One region of the Streptomyces anatolicus genome, then DNA from elsewhere that is predicted to be linked to it. Evidence: predicted binding sites of a transcription regulator. Region 1 holds the regulator's gene; each other region holds the start of a gene.

Region 1 (3,272 bases):
CGCCATCCAGCCCGGCGGCACCCGGCCGCCCGAGACGCTGGCCGAGGCCTTCCCCCGGGACCAGGGGATCCTCAGCCGGGGCTGCCGGATGCGGACCCTCTACCAGCACACAACGCGCCATTCCCTGCCCGTGCTCGCCTACTTGGAACAGCTCGACGGCGACGCCGAGGCCCGCACCCTGGACGAGGTGACCGACCGCCTCTTCGTCTTCGACAGGACCGTGGCGTTCATCCCGGCGAGCAAGGACCGCAGCATCGCCCTGGAACTGCGCCACCCGGCCCTCGTCGCCTACTTCGCCACCACCTTCTGGCGCCTGTGGCGCCTGGCCACCCCCATGTGGCCCCAGGCCGCCCCGCAGATCTCCGAGGGCGGCGTCACCCCCCGCCAGCGCGCCATAGCGGGCCTCCTCGTCGAAGGCCACACCGACGCCGAGATAGCCGACCGCCTGGGCATGAACATCCGCACCGCCCGCGTCCACATCGCCAAACTCGCCGCCACCCTCGGCAGCGAGAGCCGCGCCCAGCTCGGCTACCTCATCGGCCGCTCCGGTCTCCTCGACCGGGCTCAGTAGCGTCCGCCACCGCAAGCCACTCCCGCAGCAGCGCCTCCCGCCCGGCCGCCCGGGGCGAGCCGCCCTCGTGCCGCCGCCCCCACTCCGCCATCGCCGTCAGCGTCGTCAGGAGGGTGCCCGCGCCCTGGGTGAGGCGGGTGAGAAGGGTCCGCGAGAGGTCGTACTCCGTGGCGCTGTAGCCGACCGCCGCCGCCGTGTACGCCGTCAGCTCCGTCTCGGCGCCGTCGGGGCCGCCCACGCGGACCGTCATCGTGGGCGCCTCGTCCCCGCCGCCGAGGCCGACCGTCAGGACCAGGTCCACGGCCACGCCCACCCCGCGCTTGAGGGACCGCACCGGGACGTCGTCGATGGCCAGCGAGTGGACGTCCTCCCAGGGCCAGAACGCCGACTGCTTGTCGCCGAGTGCCACCACGCCCTCCGGCGTCAGGCGCACCCCGGCGGCGAGGCCGGACGGCTTCGCCCCCACGTACACGTCCCCCTCGGCGATCCAGAACAGTCCCACCATGGCCATGCCGAACTACCCACTTCCCCCAGCACCGACAATCACTTCAGGTCGTCAGACGCAACGCGCGCCGGGGCCGGGAGGTTCCCACCTCCCGGCCCCGACGCGCGCCGCACACAGAGATCGTCGAGCTACTCCGTCGCCCTCTTGGGACGCCACACCACCAGCGCGCTCGCCTGCTGCACGTCCTGGTACGGGACCAGGTCGCGGCGGTACGAGGCGTGCACCGCCGCCTCGCGCTGCTGGATGGCGGCGGCCGCTCCCTCCACGGCCGCGGACAGCTCCGCGACACGGGACTGGAGCGCGGCGACCTGGTTCTCCAGCTCGATGATGCGCTTGATGCCGGCGAGGTTGATGCCCTCCTCCTGCGACAACTGCTGCACGGTGCGCAGCAGTTCGATGTCGCGGGCGGAGTAGCGGCGGCCGCGGCCCGCGGTGCGGTCCGGGGAGACCAGGCCGAGACGGTCGTACTGACGCAGGGTCTGCGGGTGGAGGCCGCTCAGCTGTGCGGCCACCGAGATGACGTACACCGGCGTCTCGTCGGTGAGTTGGTACGCCCTACTGAAACCGGACTGTCGACGACGGCCGTCCATCTCATGCTCCCTTCGCGGCCTGGAACAGTTCTGCCCGCGGGTCGTCGCCCGCGGTCGCCTCGCGGTAGGACTCCAGGGCTTCCCTCGCCCCGTCGCTCAGCGACGTCGGCACGGTCACCTCGACCGTCACGAGCAGGTCGCCCCGGGTGCCGTCCTTGCGGAGGGCGCCCTTGCCGCGGGCCCGCATCGTACGGCCGTTGGGCGTGCCCGCGGGCAGCTTCAGGGTGACGGCGGGTCCGCCCAGGGTCGGGACCTTGACCTCGCCGCCCAGTGCCGCCTCGGGGTACGTCACCGGAACCGTGACCGTGAGGTTGTCGCCCTTGCGGCCGAAGACCGGGTGGGCGTCGACGTGCACCACCACGTAGAGGTCGCCGGCCGGGCCGCCCCGCTCGCCGGGTGCGCCCTTGCCGCGGAGCCTGATCCGCTGGCCGTCGCTCACCCCTGCCGGGATCCGCACCTGCATGGTGCGGGACGACTTCGCGCGCCCCGATCCCGCGCAGACCTCGCACGGGTCCTGGGCGATCAGGCCCCGGCCCTTGCAGTCCACGCACGGGTCGGTCAGCGAGAAACCGCCGCCGCCGCCCCGCGAGACCTGGCCCGTGCCGACGCAGGTCGGGCACACGCGCGGCGTGCCGTTCTTGTCGCCGGTGCCGGAGCAGGCCTTGCAGGCGGCCTGGGAGGACATGCGCAGCGGCACCGTGGCGCCGTCCACCGCCTCCGTGAAGCTCAGCGTGACCTCGGACTCGATGTCCTGGCCGCGCCTCGGCTGCGTACGCGTGCCGGAACCGGCACCCGCGCCGCCGCGGTTGAACAGGCCCCCGAAGACGTCACCGAGACCGCCCCCGAAGCCGCCGCCGGCCGCTCCACCGCCACCCGGGGCGCCGCCTCCGAAGAGGTCGCCCAGGTCGAAGTTGAACGAACCGCCGCCGCCTCCGGGACCCTGCCGGAATCCGCCGTTGCCGAAGAGAGCACGCGCTTCGTCGTACTCCTTGCGCTTCTTGGGGTCCCCGAGGATGTCGTTCGCCTCGGAGATCTCCTTGAAGCGCTCCTCCGCCTTGACGTTGCCCGTGTTGGCGTCCGGGTGGTTCTCGCGGGCGAGCTTCCGGTACGCCTTCTTGATCTCGGCCTCGGTGGCGTCCTTGGGGACGCCGAGGACCTTGTAGTAGTCCTTCTCGATGAAGTCCTTGGTGCTCATCCTCGACGTCCCTCCTCACTCATCTCGTAGCCGTCAGCCCTTGTCCGGGCCACCGGTCTCCTTCTCGTCCGAGCCTTCCGCACCCTCCGCGGGAGCCGTGGCCGCCTCGGAGCCGTCGGAGGACTCGTCGCCCTTGACGGTCTGCGCGCCGGGCTGCGGCTCGGCGACGGCCACCCGCGCGGGGCGGATGGTGCGCTCGCCGATGCGGTACCCCGGCTGCAGGATCGCGACGCACGTCGTCTCGGTGACGTCCGGTGCGTAGCTGTGCATCAGGGCCTCGTGGATCGTCGGGTCGAAGGGCTCGCCCTCCTTGCCGAACTGCTGGAGGCCCATCTTGGCGACGACCGTCTCCAGCGCCTCGGCGACCGACTTGAAGCCGCCGACCAGCTCGCCGTGTTCACGGGCGCGGCC
Region 2 (3,272 bases), on a different contig from region 1:
ATCTGCGCCGACTCCTTCATCACGTCACCGAGCTGACCGGTGAGCGTCAGACCCGACGCGCCCGTCTCCGGGTCGGCGAGGGAGGCCTCCACGAAGAGCACGTCGCCGCCCGCCCCGGTGACCGCGAGCCCGGTGGCCACACCCGGCACCGCGGTGCGCCGCTCGGCCGGGTCCTGGGCCGACTCGGGCACGTGGTGCGGCCGCCCGATCAGGCCGCGCAGCTCCTCGTCGGTGACGGTGAACGGCAGCTCCCGCTCGCCCAGTTCGTGCTGGGCCGCGACCTTGCGCAGCAGCCGCGCCACGGACCGCTCCAGGTTGCGCACGCCCGCCTCGCGCGTGTACTCGCCCGCCAGCTTGCGCAGGGCGCTCTCGTCGAGGGTGACCTCGTCCTTCTCCAGCCCCGCCCGGTCCAGCTGGCGCGGGACCAGGTGGTCGCGGGCGATGACGATCTTCTCGTCCTCGGTGTAGCCGTCGAGCCGGACCAGCTCCATGCGGTCCAGCAGGGCCTCCGGGATGGCTTCGAGGACGTTCGCCGTCGCCAGGAAGACGACGTCGCTCAGGTCCAGCTCCACCTCCAGGTAGTGGTCCCGGAAGGTGTGGTTCTGCGCCGGGTCGAGGACTTCGAGGAGGGCGGCGGCCGGGTCGCCCCGGAAGTCCGAGCCCACCTTGTCGATCTCGTCCAGGAGCACCACCGGGTTCATCGACCCGGCCTCCTTGATGGCCCGCACGATCCGCCCGGGCAGCGCCCCCACGTACGTACGACGGTGTCCGCGGATCTCCGCCTCGTCGCGTACGCCGCCGAGCGCGACCCGCACGAACTTGCGGCCCATGGCGTGCGCGACGGACTCGCCGAGCGAGGTCTTGCCGACGCCGGGCGGGCCGACGAGGGCGAGCACGGCGCCGCCGCGGCGCCCGCCGATGACCCCGAGGCCGCGGTCGGAGCGGCGCTTGCGGACCGCGAGGTACTCGGTGATGCGCTCCTTCACGTCCTTGAGCCCGGCGTGCTCGGCGTCCAGGACCTCCCGGGCGCCCTTGATGTCGTACACGTCCTCCGTGTGCTCGTTCCAGGGCAGTTCGAGGACGGTGTCGAGCCAGGTCCTGATCCAGGAGCCCTCGGGCGACTGGTCGCTGGCGCGCTCCAGCTTGTCGACCTCCTTGAGGGCGGCCTCGCGGACCTTCTCGGGCAGGTCGGCGGCCTCGACGCGGGCGCGGTAGTCGTCGGACTCCTCGGCCGCGTCCTTGCTGTCACCGTTCAGCTCGCGCAGCTCCTTGCGTACGGCGTCCAGCTGGCGCCGCAGCAGGAACTCGCGCTGCTGCTTGTCCACGCCCTCCTGGACGTCCTTGGCGATGGTCTCGGCGACGTCCTGCTCGGCGAGGTGCTCGCGCAGCTGGGCGGTGGCGAGCCTGAGGCGGGCGACCGGGTCCTCGGTCTCCAGGAGTTCGATCTTCTGCTGGGTGGTGAGGAAGGGCGAGTAACCGGAGTTGTCGGCGAGCGCGGAGACGTCGTCGATCTGCGTCACGCGGTCGACGACCTGCCAGGCGCCGCGCTTCTTGAGCCAGCTGGTGGCGAGTGCCTTGTACTCCTTGACCAGCTCGGTCACGGCGCCGGGCAGCGGCTCGGGGACGGTGTCGTCGAGCTTCTGGCCCTCGACCCACAGGGCGGCGCCGGGCCCTGTCGTACCGGCACCGATGCGCACGCGGCTGCGGCCGCGGAGGAGGGCGCCGGGGTCGCCGTCGGAGAGCCGGCCGACCTGCTCGACGGTGCCGAGGACGCCGGTGGCGGCGTACGTCCCGTCGATGCGCGGAACAAGCAGCACCTTCGGCTTGCTGTCGCCCTCGGAACGGGCGGCGGCCTGCGCGGCCTCCACCGCGGCGCGCACCTCCGCGTCGGAGAGGTCGAACGGAACCACCATGCCGGGCAGGACCACCTCGTCGTCGAGCGGCAGCACAGGCAGAGTCAGCGAGGTGGACGAGGTGGACTCAGTAGCCATGATCTCCCTTTCGGCATTCAAGTTGAGCTGTACCGACTCAATGCTTATGAGCGCCGCAGTGTTCCCCCAAGCCTGTTCGCTCTGAGCGATCACCGGATCCGGCCACCAGCGTGGCCGGTTCCGGCCGTCGTCGCCCGGGGTGCGGGGGATGCCCTCTGTACGGATGGGCCCTCCGTGGGGACCGTGGGAGTCCCCCCACCCTCACGGAGGAGAGAGCCACCGTGGACACACCCGAGAACAGTGCGGGCCCCGCCGGAGACGTCGCCGGCCAGCTCATGGAGCTGGCCCTCGGGCACCTCTTGTCGGCGGCGCTGCGCACCGCGGCCCACTGCCGCGTCGCCGACCACCTGGCGCCGGGCCCCCGCACCGCCGAGGAGCTGGCGGAGCTGACCGACACGCACCCCGGGCACCTGCGCCGCGTCCTGCGCTACCTCGCCACGCGGGGCGTCTTCCGCGAGGACGAGACGGGCGCCTTCCACCTCACGCCGGCCGGGGAGGCGCTGCGCACGGACGTCCCGTACTCCCAGCGCGACGCGGTGCTGATGCTGACCGACCCGGTGTTCCGGCGGACCTCAGCGGGCCTGGAGGAGACGGTGCGTAAGGAGGGCCCCTCCTTCGAACGGGCCTTCGGGCAGCCGTTCTTCGCGTATCTGGCCGGGGACCCGGAGCTCCGGGAACTGTTCGACGCCGGCATGACCTCGCTCTCGGGGCCGGTCGACGCGGTCGTGGCCGGGACCTACCCCTTCCCCGAGCAGGGCACGGTGGTGGACGTCGGCGGCGGGCGCGGCGGCCTCCTGCGGGCGGTGCTGCGCGGACGGCCCGGCCTGAGCGGGGTCCTCTTCGACCAGACCCCGGCCGTCAGTACGCACGTCCTGAGCGGGGACGAGGCGGTGCGGGGCCGCTGGAGCGCCGAGTCGGGGGACTTCTTCACCAAGGTCCCCAAGGGCGGCGACCTGTACATCCTCAAGCACGTCCTGCACGACTGGCCGGACGAGGCCTGCATGCGGATCCTGCGCAACTGCCGGACGGCGATGGCGCCGGACGCCCGCCTCGTGATCGTCGAATCCGTGCTGCCCCCGGGGAACGACCCGCACCCCGGCAAGACGATGGACGTCGCGATGGCCGCGATCGTGGACGGTCAGGAGCGTACGGAGGCGGAGTTCGCCGCGCTGCTCTCGCGGGCGGGGTTCGAGCTGACCCGGATCCTGCCGACGACGGCCTTCCCGTCGGTGGTGGAGGCGGTGCCGAGGTAGCCGGCCGCGCCGGGGCGGCCGGCCAGGG
Region 3 (3,272 bases), on a different contig from region 1:
GCGCCGACGAGGCGGGCGACGCTGTGCTTCTCGCCGTACTCGCTCATGTCGATGCGGACCATGGCCCGCTCGTCGTCGAAGAGGAAGTCCGCGAGGGCCTTGGCCAGCTCGGTCTTGCCGACGCCGGTGGGGCCGAGGAAGAGGAAGGAGCCGGTCGGCCGGTCGGGGTCGGCGATCCCGGCGCGGGTGCGGCGCACGGCGTCGGAGACGGCGCGTACGGCCTCGCCCTGCCCGATGAGCCGCTTGCCCAGCTCGTCCTCCATGCGCAGCAGCTTCTGCGTCTCGCCCTCCAGGAGGCGCCCGGCGGGGATGCCGGTCCAGGCTCCGACCACATCGGCGATGTCGTCCGGGCCGACCTCCTCCTTGACCATCGTGTCCTTGGACTGGACGGCCTCCTCCTCGGCCTCGGAGGCGGCTTCGAGGTCGCGCTCCAGCGTCGGGATCTCGCCGTAGAGCAGCTTGGACGCGGTGTCGAAGTCGCCGTCGCGCTGGGCGCGTTCGGCCTGGCCGCGCAGGTCGTCGAGCTTCTCCTTCAGCTCGCCGACGCGGTTGAGGGACTGCTTCTCCTTCTCCCAGCGTGCGGTGAGGCCGCGCAGCTCCTCCTCCTTGTCGGCGAGGTCGCGCCGCAGCTTCTCCAGGCGCTGCTTGCTGGCCGGATCCGTCTCCTTGCTGAGCGCCAGCTCCTCCATCTTGAGCCGGTCGACGGCGCGCTGGAGTTCGTCGATCTCGACGGGGGACGAGTCGATCTCCATGCGCAGCCGGGAGGCGGCCTCGTCGACGAGGTCGATGGCCTTGTCGGGCAGGAAGCGGGAGGTGATGTACCGGTCGGAGAGCGCGGCGGCCGCCACGAGCGCGCTGTCGGCGATCTGGACCTTGTGGTGGGCCTCGTACCGCCCCTTGAGGCCGCGGAGGATCGCGATCGAGTCCTCGACGGACGGCTCGGCGACGAGCACCTGCTGGAAGCGGCGCTCCAGGGCGGGGTCCTTCTCGATCCGCTCGCGGTACTCGTCGAGGGTGGTGGCGCCGACCATGCGCAGCTCGCCGCGGGCGAGCATGGGCTTGAGCATGTTGCCCGCGTCCATGGCGGAGTCGCCGCCCGCGCCCGCGCCGACGACGGTGTGCAGCTCGTCGATGAAGGTGATGATCTGCCCGTCGCTCTCCTTGATCTCGGAGAGGACGGTCTTCAGGCGCTCCTCGAACTCGCCGCGGTACTTCGCGCCCGCGACCATCGCGCCGAGATCGAGGGAGACGAGCCGCTTGTTCTTCAGCGACTCGGGGACGTCACCCTTGACGATCCGCTGGGCGAGGCCTTCCACGACGGCGGTCTTGCCGACGCCGGGCTCGCCGATGAGCACCGGATTGTTCTTCGTGCGCCGGGAGAGCACCTGGACGACCCGCCGGATCTCCTGGTCCCGCCCGATGACGGGGTCGAGGCGCCCTTCGCGGGCCGCGGCGGTGAAATCGGTGCCGAATTTCTCCAGCGCCTTGTACTGACCCTCGGGGTCGGGTGTGGTCACCCGGCGCCCTCCCCTTGTCGTCTCGAATGCCTTCAGGAGCTTCTTGTCGGTGGCCCCGTGCTTCGCCAGGGCCTCCCCGGCCTTGCCGCCCTTGGCGGCGATGCCGATGAGCAGGTGCTCGGTGGAGAGGTACTCGTCGCCCAGCTCCTTGGCGCGCCGGTCGGCGTCGGTGATGACGGCGAGCAGCTCGCGGTTGGGCTGCGGCGGCGCGACGGTGGAGCCGGTCACGCTGGGCAGCGCGGCGAGGATCCGCTCGGCGTCCGCGCGCACGGCCGCCTGGTCGGCCTCGACGGCGGCGAGGAGGTCGGTGATGTTCGCGCTCTCCTGCCGCCCCTCGCCCTCGAGCAGCGCGAGCAGCAGATGCGCGGGCGTCAGATCGGGGTGCCCGTCCTGTACGGCCCGGTCGCCTGCCGCGTTGATGGCGGCCCGGCTCCTGTTGGTCAGCTCTGCGTCCACGTGCGCGTGCCCTCCTTACGGCGTCAACGAGTGACTCTGAGTCCACCGGGGACTCTGACTAGCTCAACGTACACAAAGTTGAGTCTATTCCACTCAAGGAAACTTCGGGGAGGCGGGGCGGCTATGTTCCGTACCCATGAGCGCGAACCCCGCCACCGCACCCCGGGTGCCCCGGATAGACCCATGCGATCCACCGGAGCCCTACCTCGACTTCTGGCGCGAACGGCACCTGTGCACCCTGACCACACTGCGCCCGGACGGCACCCCGCACGTGGTCCCGGTCGGCGTGACGTACGACCCCGAGAGCGGCACCGCACGCGTGCTCGCACGCAAGACGAGCCGCAAGGTCGTCCACATCCTCGCGGCGACGGGCGTGGCGGACGGCCCCGGGGCGCGGGTGGCGGTCTGCCAGTTCGAGGGGCGGCGCTGGGCGACGCTGGAGGGGCACGCGACGATCCGCACGGAACCGGCGGAGATCGAGGCGGCGGAGGTGCGCTACGAGGCGCGCTACGGCCGGCGCCCCTCGCCCAACCCGGACCGGGTGCTCATCGAGATAGCGGTGACGCGGGCGCTGGGCAAGGCGTAGGCGCACGTAGGCGCACCCCTTGCACGCCCCACCCGCACACACCACAGCGGCGCCACCGTGTTCAGGTCCACGGTGGCGCCGCTGCTGGGGGAAGCGCCTGCGCGATTTACAACGACGGGGGAATCGCGTCAGGCACTGCGGGGGGTGGCTGTGATGCTGTCCGGGGCGTTCGACATCGCCCCGGGGTCCTGCTGCTCCTGCTCTCCGACGAGCTGGTGGTCGCGCCGGTCGAGATTGACGAAGACCATTCCGTACCGCACGGCACAGCGCACGGGCTGCGGCGCGCCTCGCGGCCGGCGGAGGCACCGGTAGGCCCGGATCTCCTCCTCGTCGTCCCGCGTGACGACGATCGGCTCACCGAGCAGGGTCACCATCAGCGAGTCGCCGCGATGGGGGATCGCGGTCACGAGATCGATGAAGTGCCAACCGGAGCGGTAGGCGGTGGCCATTTCTCGGCGGAAGGTGCGGTCGTCGGGGGGAGTACTCATGACCTGACCGCTCCCTTCGAGCCAGAATCCCAAATTATGTCGCCTGGAGCCGAGTTCCAGATGATGTCCAGTGGCCTCACATCGGGTGTCGAGACATCCACGGCCGTGGACTCGTAATCCGAGCTCACCCCAAGACCGCTGAACGCGGTGACGGCCAACCCAACAGAGAAGGCACCGACAAGCACCGAGCGAAGCATTCCCATGCACATAGCGGGCTTCGTCCTC

Evidence for each region. The regulator HspR, encoded in region 1, represses chaperone genes until heat shock. The targets are predictions, from matches to a motif close to TTGAGNNNNNNNNNCTCAA.
Region 2: lon (endopeptidase La) is a predicted target of HspR. The motif match lies at 2,014-2,032, and genes of this name have one in related genera.
Region 3: clpB (ATP-dependent chaperone ClpB) is a predicted target of HspR. The motif match lies at 2,052-2,070, and genes of this name have one in related genera.

What each region holds. Positions count from the first base shown of each region.
Region 1 is NZ_WMBF01000167.1:9,808-13,079, reverse strand. It holds partial or broken gene GKQ77_RS16890 (helix-turn-helix transcriptional regulator) at 1-571, shown strand, start outside; gene GKQ77_RS16885 (hypothetical protein) at 534-1,082, opposite strand; gene GKQ77_RS16880 (heat shock protein transcriptional repressor HspR) at 1,205-1,666, opposite strand; gene dnaJ (molecular chaperone DnaJ) at 1,668-2,861, opposite strand; gene grpE (nucleotide exchange factor GrpE) at 2,895-3,272, opposite strand, start outside.
Region 2 is NZ_WMBF01000301.1:3,838-7,109, forward strand. It holds gene lon (endopeptidase La) at 1-1,991, opposite strand, end outside; gene GKQ77_RS22870 (methyltransferase) at 2,267-3,244, shown strand; partial or broken gene GKQ77_RS22875 (rhomboid-like protein) at 3,130-3,272, opposite strand, start outside.
Region 3 is NZ_WMBF01000197.1:1,542-4,813, reverse strand. It holds gene clpB (ATP-dependent chaperone ClpB) at 1-1,973, opposite strand, end outside; gene GKQ77_RS18550 (pyridoxamine 5'-phosphate oxidase family protein) at 2,110-2,559, shown strand; gene GKQ77_RS18545 (Rieske (2Fe-2S) protein) at 2,688-3,047, opposite strand.